DNA from 3 places in the Sporosarcina soli genome. Region 1 is predicted to be linked to each of the others. Evidence: riboswitches for the same ligand, from Rfam matches in the RefSeq annotation. Region 1 holds a riboswitch; each other region holds the start of a gene.
The links. A riboswitch is a leader RNA that binds a small molecule or an ion and turns the genes downstream of it on or off. The one in region 1 is predicted to bind preQ1.
Positions count from the first base shown of each region.

Region 1 (4,217 bases):
TTAGACTGCCTTCCATTATTCGTTCAGCTGGAGTTTGAACACCCGCTGAACAGGAAACAAAACCGCATTCATCTCGCTATCTATAGAGGTGAGTAGCTGACGCTTCGCTTTCAGTACAAAAAGATTTGCTGAATGAAGATAATAGAAGATAAAAAACAGCCATGCATGGCTGTTTTTTATCGTTTAGAAGACATGCTATGATGAATGGAACAGAATTATGAAATCAGATGGGAGTGAAAAGGGCATGTACGAACAAAAGACGAAGGAAACAGACGCAAGTGTCATCGAATTCATTGAAAATGTGGAGAGTCCTAAAAAACGGGAAGATGCATACCGATTGCTCGAACTTTTTAAAGAAGCAACGGGTTACGAAGCTAAAATGTGGGGGCCGAGTATCATCGGATTCGGTTCCTATCATTACGTCTATAAAACCGGGCATGAAGGGGATGCACCGTTAGTCGGATTTTCTCCGCGAAAAGCGAAAATCAGCTTGTATTTCGCGCCGGGGGAAACAGAACGGGAAAGCTTGTTGGCGCGATTCGGAAAACATACGACGGGAAAAGCATGCGTCTATATTAACAAATTGGACGATATCGATACGGATGTGTTAAAAGAATTGATCACAGCATCTGTAGAATTTTTACGGAAGCAATATCCTGAACAACCATGAATTAGTGAAGAAAAGGTGCTGTATCCCAAGTCTAAAAACGACTTCGGGGACAGCACCTTTTTCATTTATTTACAATTATAATATTACACGCCACGCTTATTTCCCCACACCAAAGCATGCAATTGCGGGAGCACTTTGGCATCGTTCATGACGGGGGAGTTGACAGCCAGTTCAATGAGCCATTCGTAGCGGTGCAGTAATTTCGGTACGAGGAAGGCGTCGTCTGTTGTGGTGATGTCGTCGTTACCGGTTTGTAAAAAGAAAGGGACTGTCGGGTAACGGAGATGGACCTCTTCCGCAAATTTGAAGTCGTCCTCATCAAAAATGACGATTTTCAGGCTGGCGTTTGCATCTGCTAGTTTTTCCAGGAATCGGTCCAGTTTGCTAAAATCCGTTATCATCCCTGAACTTGGTGGTTTCGGAGACAGCGTAATATCATCGATGTTCAATAACCAATCTTGCCAGAACGAAGCCTGTGTTTCGACCCCGACTTTCCATCCTTCTGCATGACAAAGGTCGACGAGCTCCCCGATTCCTTTATGCAACGCTGGATTTCCTCCTGAGATCGTTACATGTGAAAACAATTGTCCGCCAATCGCTTTTAGTTCTTCGATGATTTCCGGCGGCCGTTTCGAGACGCTTTTGCCTGTTCCATCCCATGTGAAACTGGAATCACACCAAGAACAGGAATAATCACAGCCTGCCGTACGGACAAACATCGTTTTTTGCCCCACGACCATCCCTTCGCCTTGGATCGTCGGACCGAATACTTCCATTACAGGAATTTTCATAGCAAATCCTCCTGTCTTGGACGGTAGATAACATAGCTGGTCGGCGTTTCCCGAACGATCACTTGCAGGCAAACCGGACGATTTTCCCTTGTCCGTAGCACATCTTGAATGGTCGTCCAAATCGTTTCTGCCAATATCTCTGTTGTCGGAAAGCGATGTTGGAATTCGGGATGATCATTCAATACAGAATGGTCATACTTTTTATGGATCAAGTCTTTCAATTGTTTAAAGTCGATTAAAAAACCGAGCGGATCCAATTCATTTCCGCCAATGGTCACATTGATATGGTACGTATGGCCATGCATCACTTGGCATTTCCCAGCATCTTCATCGGGAATGAAATGAGCCGCCGAAAAATGCATATCTTTGTTTAATTCAAATCGATAGCTATGTTGGACTTGTGGGTAAAATTGCTGCATCATTTGGCAACACCTGCAGACTTTTGAGATAAATATGTCGCGAGACCTTCATTACGCAACACGCATGCCGGGCATTCCCCACAACCTGAGCTCGGAACCCCGTTGTAGCACGTGAGTGTTTTCTCTTGTACAAAATCGAGTGCACCAAGTTTGTCCGCCAAAGCCCATACTTCTGACTTATCGAGCCACATTAACGGTGTATGAATGACAAAGCGCCCATCCATTGCCAAATTCAACGTTACATTTAATGATTTGATAAAATTATCACGGCAATCCGGATAGCCGCTAAAATCCGTCTCACTGACACCGGTGATCAAATGTCGTGCGCCGATCGCATCTGCATAGACAGCTGCGAAAGAAAGGAACAGATGATTTCTTCCGGGGGCGAATGTCGACGGTAATTCGCCATCCACTTCGGTCACTTCGATGTCATCCCGTGTCAAGGCATTGGCTGACAATTGATTGATTAATTGCATATCAAGCACTTTGAACGAGACACCGAGTTCCTCCGCTATTTTCCTTGCACATTCGATTTCATCCGAATGGCGTTGTCCGTAGTCGAACGTTACAGTTGCGACTTCCCGGAAATTGTCCAATGCCCAAAACAGGCATGTCGTACTGTCTTGGCCGCCACTAAAGACGACGACCGCTTTTTCATTTTTCAATATCTACATCTCCTTAGTTTTTTATAGAGGGAGTTTGCGAACCTCTTTTTTGAACCTTGTCCATCATACCATACGAAAAGAAAGGATGGCTTTACCTGGCGCATAAAAAGTATTTTTTCTCGCGATCTTGTGCATCCTACAAAAAAGGAGGTGTGAAGCCGTGGCTCAAGAAATTCTTTGTGAAGTGAACAACTGTAAATATTGGAGCTCAGGCAATAAATGTAGCGCCAAATCGATTTACGTTGTCAGCCAAAAAGGTAAAAAGGCAACGAGCAGTGAAGAAACCGATTGTAAAACATTTGTACCAAGAGATTGAACACGGCAGATTCTAAGTCGCGTCCGAGGAATTCAACCCTCAATTTGCATCTAGAATCACACATAAGAAGCCTTCTTAACAGGAAAACCTCCTTCTATGACGAACTCGTCATGGGCGGAGGTTTTTCTCGATGAATAGATAAAGAATTCAACTATTTGAATTGTTAGATAGATAGATGATACCTTTACATTATAAAGGAAAGGGGAAAGAGAATATGAATCAAGCAATCCCAGAAATACGATTAAATGACGGCTTAACGTTGCCTGCAGTAGGGTTAGGTACATATAAGCTGAATGGAAATGAAGGCGCGAATGCGATTAAGCATGCCATCGATCTTGGCTATCGGCTGATCGATACTGCCTATAACTATGAAAATGAAGGAACGGTAGGGGAAGGGGTTCGACGGAGCTCGGTACCTCGGGAAAGATTGCGGATCACTTCTAAACTGCCGGGGCGTTACCAAACGTATGACAAAGCGATGGTCACAATCCAAGAATCCTTATATCGTGCTAATCTAGATTATTATGATCTTTATCTGATTCATTGGCCAAATCCGAAGCAAGGTCTGTATGTGGAGGCTTGGCAGGCATTGATTGAGGCAAAAAAACAAGGACTCATCCGATCCATCGGTGTATGTAATTTCCTTCCTGAACATTTGGAGCGACTACAGAAAGAAACGGGTGAACTGCCGAGCCTCAACCAAATCGAATTGCATCCTTTTTTCAACCAAAAAGAACAACGGCAATTGCATGAGAAACATAATGTGGTGACTGAATCTTGGAGTCCGATTGCCCGGGCCAATGAACTGCTTGAAAACGAAATGCTTCAACAGATTGCCGATCAGCATGGCAAGTCGATATCGCAAGTGATTTTACGTTGGCATACACAACTGGGAGCCGTTCCGATTCCAAAGTCCGCCTCTCCAGAACGCCAACTGGAAAACATCTCGATTTTCGATTTCACCCTAAATGATGAAGAGATGGAGAGAATCGCAACGTTGACGCGTCCGGATGGGCGATTGAAAAATCAGGATCCGGCTGTTTATGAGGAATTTTAACTTGATTCAGCAAATGTTTTTGTACTGAAAGTAAAGCGTCAGCTAGAAAACTCTCACTTCTATAGATAGCGAGATGAATGCGGTTTTGTTTCCTGTTCAGCGAATGTTCAAACTCCAGCTGAACGAATAATGGAAGGCAGTCTAAGTGCGCGACGTCCTAAAAGGAAAGTGCCTTAATTTCTGCAAAAAAACGCAGAAATACGGCAAATCAAACCCTCCGCTGTTTGATTGGCAACGCCTGAGTGACCAACATCCTGTTGGCCTAAGCCTCCGGCGGATGTCACAGATTTTGAAGGGAG
Region 1 covers NZ_JBHSNO010000005.1:106,303-110,519, reverse strand. Annotated here, with positions in the region: gene ACFPRA_RS04840 (DUF1801 domain-containing protein) at 245-670, shown strand; gene queE (7-carboxy-7-deazaguanine synthase QueE) at 754-1,461, opposite strand; gene queD (6-carboxytetrahydropterin synthase QueD) at 1,458-1,883, opposite strand; gene queC (7-cyano-7-deazaguanine synthase QueC) at 1,880-2,545, opposite strand; PreQ1 riboswitch class I at 2,553-2,596, opposite strand; gene ACFPRA_RS04820 (DUF1540 domain-containing protein) at 2,706-2,861, shown strand; gene ACFPRA_RS04815 (aldo/keto reductase) at 3,076-3,918, shown strand.

Region 2 (4,217 bases), 1.4 Mb from region 1:
TCTTCCTACAATGCCATATTCATGCTTTGCCGTGCAAACATCGATCGAAACAAGATATTCCAAATATCTTCTGGCGGTTGTTCGGGAGACGCCTAAGCTTTCTCCCATTTCCTCGATCGTAACGCCTCGTAGCTCCTCCACTACTTCTCTCACTTTTTTTAACGTATGGCGATCTACACCTGTAGGGAGATCTTTTTGATTGTTTGTTGACGGATTAGAAGATCCAAAGAATTGATCGATCATTTTCTGATTCACTTCATCGCGATCTTGCAGGATTTCCTTCTTCTTTTTAAACTCTTCAATCGTTTCAACGAATTTCTCCATCGACACTGGCTTCAACAAATAGTTGCTAACCCCGTATCGCATCGCCTTCTCGAGCATGACCTTTTCCATAGCAGCCGTCACCATGATAATATCCGTGTTCGGATGGTCTTCCCTGATTTTGGATAATAGATCCGTTCCGAGTTCGTCTGGTAAATAGATATCGAGCAGCAGCAAATCCACTTCATGTTTATCTAATAGGCTCATCGTTTCTTTGGCATTTAACGCTTTTCCAACGAGTTGGACACCCTGTATCTTTTCTAAAAACTGCTCTTGGACTTGAGCGATTCGAAAATCATCCTCTGCTATAACCACTTTAATCATTTTGATCTCCTTTCACTTTTCCCGAAACTTTTTTGGCAAGTATACTGTAAAAATAGCCCCGCCATTTTTTTCGTTCCCTACTTCAATCGTTCCACCCAATGATTCCACGATGCGCTTCACATTGAATAAGCCATATCCCCTGTTTCCGCCTTTGGAGGAGTAGCCTAAAGAAAACAAGGATTCCATCACGTCATCTGGTACGCCCTGTCCGCTATCTGTTACTTCTATAATAATGTCATTTCCAAAACCCGTAATTGAAAAGATTACGTTTTTTTCAGATTGCTGGACAACGGCCTCAAAAGCATTATCGATCAAATTGCCGATAATGGTGATCATATCCGATACGCCTATGTGAGCCGGTAAGACGTCGACAACACTATCGGGTTCAATTTCTAGGTTAATTTTCTTTTCGGATGCTCGGCCCAGTTTCCCTAACAAAATAGCTTGTACATTCGGATCATGGATCTGATTGAACAATATTTGACTGCGATGCTGATGATCCGTAGACTCTTGCTGGATGAACTTAAAAGCATCTTCATATCTTTCCAACTGTAATAAGCCGGATAACAAATAGAGTTTATTGGCATACTCATGCGTTTGAGCACGAAGCCCTTCCGAATATTCACGGACCTCCGAAAGTGTATGCATCAGTTTTTTCAATTCCGTTTTATCCTGAAAACTACAGACAACCCCTACCACACGCTCATTGTCAATGACTGGCGTTAAGTTGAAAATGAACGTTTTCTCACCAATCCTGTTCTCAACATTATGAATCGCCCGCCCCGTTTGCAAAACATCTTCCAATTGGATAGTAGGCACGATCGGATGAATAGACTGACCAATCAACTCGTCTTCCTTCAGATCCAACATCGTCTTTGCAGAATGATTGGCAAGTGTGATCCCCCCATTTCGATCCACTGCCATGATCCCCTCTTTGATCGATAATAGGATTGCACTTCTTTCCATATACAACGAAGAAATTTCATGCGGCTCCAATCCCAATGTATCTTTTCGGATACTTTTCGTTAAAAAAATGCTTCCGATAATCCCTAACACAAAAACGAACAATGACGCGATCGCAATGGTTTTTATTCTCGAGTAAATCTCTCCATAAATGTCCTTCTCCAAATACTCGATCGAAACCGTTCCAATCACCTGTGTATATTCACCATTATCTGCAATGATCGGAACTTTCCCGATCAAAACCGAACCATGTTCCCGTTCCACCTCAAAATTGTAGGAACCTCCGAATACGAACGCATGATAGTTTGTATCATCTAAACTCTTTTCACCGACTTGGGCGGGATTGGTATGTGAGTACACAATCTCCTTGCGATTTTCGATAATGATGTTTGCCGCATGCACTTGGTCTTTTACTTGCTCCGCAATCGGTCGAAAATGGGATTCAATATCATTTGTTTCAATTGCTTCCCGAAGCTCAGGCATCAGTGAAATCGTTTTTGCAGCTTGCAAAACGAGCTGCTTTACTTGATCTTTTTCATCGACAAATTGTAAATAAGCAAAGATGCTTGCAAGCAAAATGACGATGAGAAGCACCAATGTACTTATAAGCCCTAATATTTTGGTTTGTAACGGGATAAACTTTGACTTTTTCATTTTTTGGCTCTTTTCTTAAAGATGCTTTCATTTTCATCATAGCATTTTCACATATGCATTTATAGCGGCCCCCTTATTTGATAAGAATAAGAAAAAACACACTATTTTTTACATTTTTATACTCATACACAAACCGAGAACACTGTGATACACTGTACTATGGATTTTTCAACACGTGGTTCGCAACCATCCCACGTAAAAAAACTAGGAGGAACTAAATAATGAAAGTAAAAACGATGGCCACAAGTGGAGTTATCGCCGCTTTGTATGTCGCTGTTACATTTTTAATTGCCCCATTTGGTTTTACACTCGTCCAATTTCGGGTTTCTGAGATGTTCAATCATCTCGTCGTTTTCAATAAGAAATATATTTTTGGTATTGTAATCGGTGTCTTTGTCGCGAACTTCCTATTTTCACCGATTCTCGTTGATGTCATTTTCGGAGTGCTTCATTCGGTAATCGCTCTTTCAATAACCATTTTTTCTGCAAAATTCATTAACGGCATCTTCAAGCGAATGCTATTTAACACAATCGTCTTTACGGTTTTGATGATTATCATCGCCTATCAGCTTAAGATTTTTGCGGATCTTCCCGATTTTAATGGCATTCCGTTCCTCATCGTTTATTTAACACTTGCAATTGGGGAATTCGTCGTCATGGCAGTCGGAATCCCGATTATGATGGCTTTGAACAAACGCCTGAACTTCGAAAAGTTAATCTGACATACAAAAGCGCAGGGCGCCTGCTTAGATGCGACAGGCATAAGACAGATTGGCGAAGAGGCGATCTTTGCCTCATAGCCAAAATGGCTTATGACCCGAGCATCTGGCGCCCGGAGCCTAGACGATATAATGATCCTCGCCACCTCTTTGTCCGCAATTGAAATGGCGGGGATTTTTTAAGGAGAATCCGCATGTATATTACCATTCAAGAAGCTGCTGAGTATCTCGGCATGCCGGTCCAACAAGTGCAAAAATATGTACGCGAAGGTCGGATCCGCTCCGTTCACGATGGCGAACAGTTTCTGATCAATCAAGCGCAATTCAACCTGTACTTTGAGCAACTGGAAACATTGAAACGCCAAATCGATGAATGGCGCAACGAACCGATCCCGCCCGATCGCGATATTAAAGATGAAGATTGAAAAACGGCTACAGACAGACACGTCTTAGCCGTTTTTTAATGTTATTCAAACTATGGAAGACGCGAAAACATTTCATTCATCTCCCTGTAAAATCGCTTAGTTTTTCACCGCATATAAATGCTTCACCAATTCACGGTTTTTCTCTTTAAAGAGGTCATTATGCGAGGATACCCGTCCATGTCCATACGCTTCGGGCTCAATGTATTGTTTCGCTTTATTCACCGCGTTCCCCGCATCTTGGAACGCTCCTGCGATGAGATGCAGTTTTCCTTCGTGATTCAAAATATCTCCTGCCGCATAGAGTCCAGGGACAGAAGTTTCACTCATCGGACTACCTGCAACCGTATATTCATCTGCCATCTCGATATCTAATCCACTATTGGACGTCAGTGCTTTATCCCGATCATAGCCATGGTTAATGATTACTTCGTCCACTGCAAGCTGAATTTTCTGTCCATCTTCATTGTTGACGAGCTCCACTTTTTCAATGCTTTCACGATCATCTGCCGCAATCAATCTTTCAATCGATGTATTCAATAGACATTCAACAGAACTATTGAACAAGCGGGTCACTTCAGCCTCATGTCCTTTTAATAGCTCTTTCCGATAGGTTAAATATACTTTTTCCGCAATCGGCTCCAATTCATTGGCCCAGTCGATCGCTGCATTCCCTCCACCGGAGATCAACACCGTTTTCCCTTGGAAACGTTCAAATGATTTGACTGTATAATGTAAATTTGAAACTTCAAATCGCTCAGCACCTTCAAGCTCCAATTTCGTCGGTTTTAAGATACCGTATCCGACAGCCAAA
Region 2 covers NZ_JBHSNO010000005.1:1,529,236-1,533,452, forward strand. Annotated here, with positions in the region: gene ACFPRA_RS11320 (response regulator) at 1-645, opposite strand, end outside; gene ACFPRA_RS11325 (ATP-binding protein) at 658-2,262, opposite strand; PreQ1 riboswitch class I at 2,432-2,476, shown strand; gene ACFPRA_RS11330 (QueT transporter family protein) at 2,484-2,984, shown strand; gene ACFPRA_RS11335 (excisionase family DNA-binding protein) at 3,176-3,406, shown strand; gene ACFPRA_RS11340 (NAD(P)/FAD-dependent oxidoreductase) at 3,503-4,217, opposite strand, start outside.
Region 2: another riboswitch for preQ1. It lies ahead of ACFPRA_RS11330 (QueT transporter family protein); the one in region 1 lies ahead of queC (7-cyano-7-deazaguanine synthase QueC).

Region 3 (4,217 bases), on a different contig from region 1:
GTTGAACGGCAATTGGAACAAGATCGTTTTTTAATGGACGAAGCAACAGTGATGGTTGCTACAAATGCCTTTGGGATGGGCATCGATAAAAGTAACATAAGATATGTGATCCACTATCAGATGCCGAAAAATATGGAGAGCTATTATCAAGAAGCCGGGCGTGCTGGACGTGATGGTCTCGATAGTGATTGCACATTATTGTTTTCATCACAGGACGTTCACACGCAGCGCTTCCTGATCGACCAGTCACAAGATGAAGGCCGGATTCCGGCGGAACTGGAAAAGCTGCAATCTATGATCGATTTTTGTCATACGGAAACTTGTTTACAAAAATTTATCATTACGTATTTTGGTGAAAAGGATGTAGTGGCTTGTGGACGATGTGCCAACTGCACGGATACAAGGGAAAGTTCCGATGTAACGGTGGACGTTCAAATGGTGCTTTCTTGTGTCATCCGAATGGGGCAACGATTCGGAAAAACGATGATTGCACAAGTGTTAACAGGTTCAAGGAACAAAAAAGTTTTGGAATTCGGTTTTGATAAACTGACGACCTATGGACTGATGAAAGGGCGTAACACAAAAGAAATTTCTGATTTTATCGAGTTCATCATCTCCGAAAATTGCCTATCTGTTGAGAACGGACAATTTCCCATCATTTATGTCAGTGAGCGCGGCAAAGATGTCTTGACAGGGAAAGTGAAAATCTACCGGAAAGTGTCCGTTGTGACGAAACAGATTACAAACGATGATCCGTTATTTGAACAACTTCGTGCACTCCGTCTGAACTTGGCCCAAGAAGCCGGGGTCCCTCCTTTTGTCGTCTTTTCCGATAAAACATTGCGGGATATGGCTGCAAGAATGCCTGTAACAGATGAGGAATTCCTTGAAGTGAATGGAGTCGGCTTGTCGAAGTTGGAGAGGTACGGCAAAGCCTTCATGAACGAGATCAAATCGTATACGATGGAAAAAGCGTAAAAAAACATCCGGAAGATGACTGTAAAGCCAAGTCGCTCCGGATGTTTTTATCTTCAATTAGTGAACTTGCCACTTTTTAGCGATTATCGATTTTCTCCGGATAGAGGTCATGATTCATCATTCGATGATCGGCCATCTGTTCGTATTTCGTTCCAGGTTTACCGTAATTGCAGTAAGGGTCGATCGATAACCCACCGCGTGGCGTAAATTTGCCCCAAACCTCGATGTAACGCGGTTCAATCAGTTTGATCAAGTCATTCATGATGATATTGACGCAGTCTTCATGAAAATCGCCGTGATTCCGGAAACTGAATAAGTACAGTTTCAATGATTTACTTTCGACTAATTTTTTATCAGGTATGAAGCTGATATACATCGTTGCGAAATCAGGTTGGCCCGTCATTGGGCAAAGGGATGTAAACTCCGGGCAGTTGAACTTGACAAAATAATCCCTTCCGACATGCATATTGTCGACGGATTCTAACACATCCGGATTGTATTCATATGCGTATTTCGTATTTTGGTTGCCGAGCAATGTCAAATCACTCAATGTTGCTTCATCTCTTCCAGCCAATTAAAAAACCTCCCCTAAATTTTGTCGGGGAGGTTCGTCTATGCAATCTAAAAAAGCCGTGTCGAATGACCGTACATCCATACATAGTTTTTTATAGAGGGTCGCTATGAACCTCTCCCGGACAGGGTATTCATTTCGTCTTTGACTTTAAGCGACAGGAGTTGATTTGTCAATAGAACCTTTTTTCATTCCGAGCAACGTATAGACCGCTACGGCTAGCAAAATGATACCTGTTAGCATGAATGCGCCTCGGAACTCAAGGTCCAAAAATCCGATCAGACCCGATCCTGCTACGACACCGATTGAGAAGAATGCGTAAAAATAGCCATATGCTTTTCCGCGGTATTCAGTCGTAGACGAGTCGATGAGCAGGGAATTGATGGAAGGGAAAAGGAAAGCGAAGCCTACCCCGTAAATTGCCATGGCCACATATAAAAAATTCAATTCCTCGATCTGACTTAAAAATAACATGCTCAAGCCCATCAGTGTGATGCCGAATGCAAGCGTCGAAACCGGACGGGCACGGTCGAATATTCGGTTGATTGGCAGTAGGAAAATCAGGATTGCAACAACACCGAACGTGCTCAATAATATTCCGCTCGTTTTTGTATCAAATCCGAGCGATTCGACTTTCAAAGGTAAGACGAGTGCAAGGACGCCTTGTGAGAACATGAGAAAAAATGCGCCTGCAAATGCCCGTATCATCCCCCGATTTCGGAATAAGTTTTTCACTGGAAAGCGCCGAATTTGTTTGGCCTTGAGTTTACGAACATAGTTGAATGAACGGAGAACAAAGAATGCGAGGATCGCTAACAGAAACATAATCCCCCCATTGATAGCCATGATGAACGGTGTACTTGTTTTGGCAGCCACTATTCCCCCGTATGCTGGACCGATGATGGCGGCAAGTCCGACAAATGCACCTGAAATGGCGACATTACGACCTCTTTTCGATTCTTCGGCACGATTGGCGAGAAAAGTGAATGCCGCTGGAACAATCAACCCTTCCATGAAACCGTGGATGAACCGGACTCCGAGCAATGCTGACGCATCCGCTACTGCCGAGTAGAGGAAAAGGGAAAGGGCGGAAGCGAACAATCCCAATACAAGTATGAGGAACGGCCCTCTTTTATCGGTCATAAATCCCGAGATGATATTGCCGATCGTATTGGAAAAGGAATACATACCGACAGCAAGTCCGACCAAAAACGGTGTGCCCCCGAGCGAAAGCGCAAACGGACTCATGACGGGTAACTGTGAAAATAAATCAAAAAACGAGAAAAAGACGATCAGATAGACAAAACCGCGCATAATGAAGCCTCTTTTCAATTGAAATGCATCCCTTATAGTTTAACATTTTTTTGGAGATTAGTGAAAAGGCTAGATTATGAACAATGCAGTTGGAATAGCGTTTTCATGGTGGAAACGTTAAGATGATTCCATACCAACGAATTAGCGGAGGGGATCCATCCATTGAATTTCATAAAAAAGTTGTTTAGTAAGCAGGATGAGAAAGCGATTGAAGAACAAATTGAAAAACAATATATTTTCGTCGAACTCGATTTGGAGCATTGGTACGAGCCATTCTATACGCGAAATTTGACAAGGAAACCATCATTCTTAATTAAAAAAGAAGATGAACCCGTTCTACACGAAAGATTGTCGACAGGGCATCCCATCTTTCCGAAAATCGCGGCGGATCCATCCATTGAATTTTTTATACAACCGAATCATTTCGATGCGTCCGATATTGTCAAAGCTGGAATTGTCGTCCGACATGCATGTTCCACTTTTGATACGATCCTAATGGAGGCGGTTTTCTGGAAGCGTGACGATTCAGTGGAAACGATTCCCTTTCAGCTGAACGTCAGACAGGATGACGAGCAATCCCGTTTGGCCTCGGCGTTGATCAGTATCCAGAAGGAAATTCCGTTCTATTTTGGACGGGTTGAAAACGGAGAATTTGCAATCGATAAGCAATTGGTCGCACAGATGCCGGAACATGTTCAAAATGATATGCAAATCACACTTGTCGAACTCTATAATGATGAAATGCGAAAGACCGGTCCTTTCGTTGAATTGCAAAGTATAGTGGATCGAGAGATGACGACTGCTGGATGGGTCTTTCATTTTGATGATGAGAAGTTGAAAAAAGAGGATCTCGATTTATCTTTCATAAAAGTGGATATATTACGAACGATTTTCAACAAAATTGATCGTCTTTCCAATAAAGGGCGCTTTACAGGATGGATTGCTGAGAATGTAGGAAATCGGTATGGAAGCGGACCCTATGGGGAAACAACGACATTCGTATTGACAGCAACGGAATCCCTTCACATGAATGGGAAATTGCATGCAGAGGTATTGCACTATTTAAAATCACTCCAAGGATTCATTCGAGAAGATGGCGGCTATCCACTGAAGTACGAAGCACTCCCGATCTTTCGACAAGAAGAGGGCAGGTACGGATTTGGGGCTGTCGATGAAGATTTTTTAGCAAAAGCGGATAGGTTATCTAGAAAGATGACGAATAAAGAGGTAAACTTATACAACAAACTGCTGAATATGAAAGCAGTAACATGAAAGGAGTTATTGGAAGATGACAATTAGAATTGGAATTGCAGGTTACGGAAACTTAGGACGTGGTGTAGAATCCGCAATCAGT
Region 3 covers NZ_JBHSNO010000008.1:65,846-70,062, reverse strand. Annotated here, with positions in the region: gene recQ (DNA helicase RecQ) at 1-978, shown strand, start outside; gene queF (preQ(1) synthase) at 1,055-1,552, opposite strand; PreQ1 riboswitch class I at 1,630-1,673, opposite strand; gene ACFPRA_RS15640 (MFS transporter) at 1,700-2,863, opposite strand; gene ACFPRA_RS15635 (hypothetical protein) at 3,026-4,135, shown strand; gene ACFPRA_RS15630 (diaminopimelate dehydrogenase) at 4,152-4,217, shown strand, end outside.
Region 3: another riboswitch for preQ1. It lies ahead of queF (preQ(1) synthase); the one in region 1 lies ahead of queC (7-cyano-7-deazaguanine synthase QueC).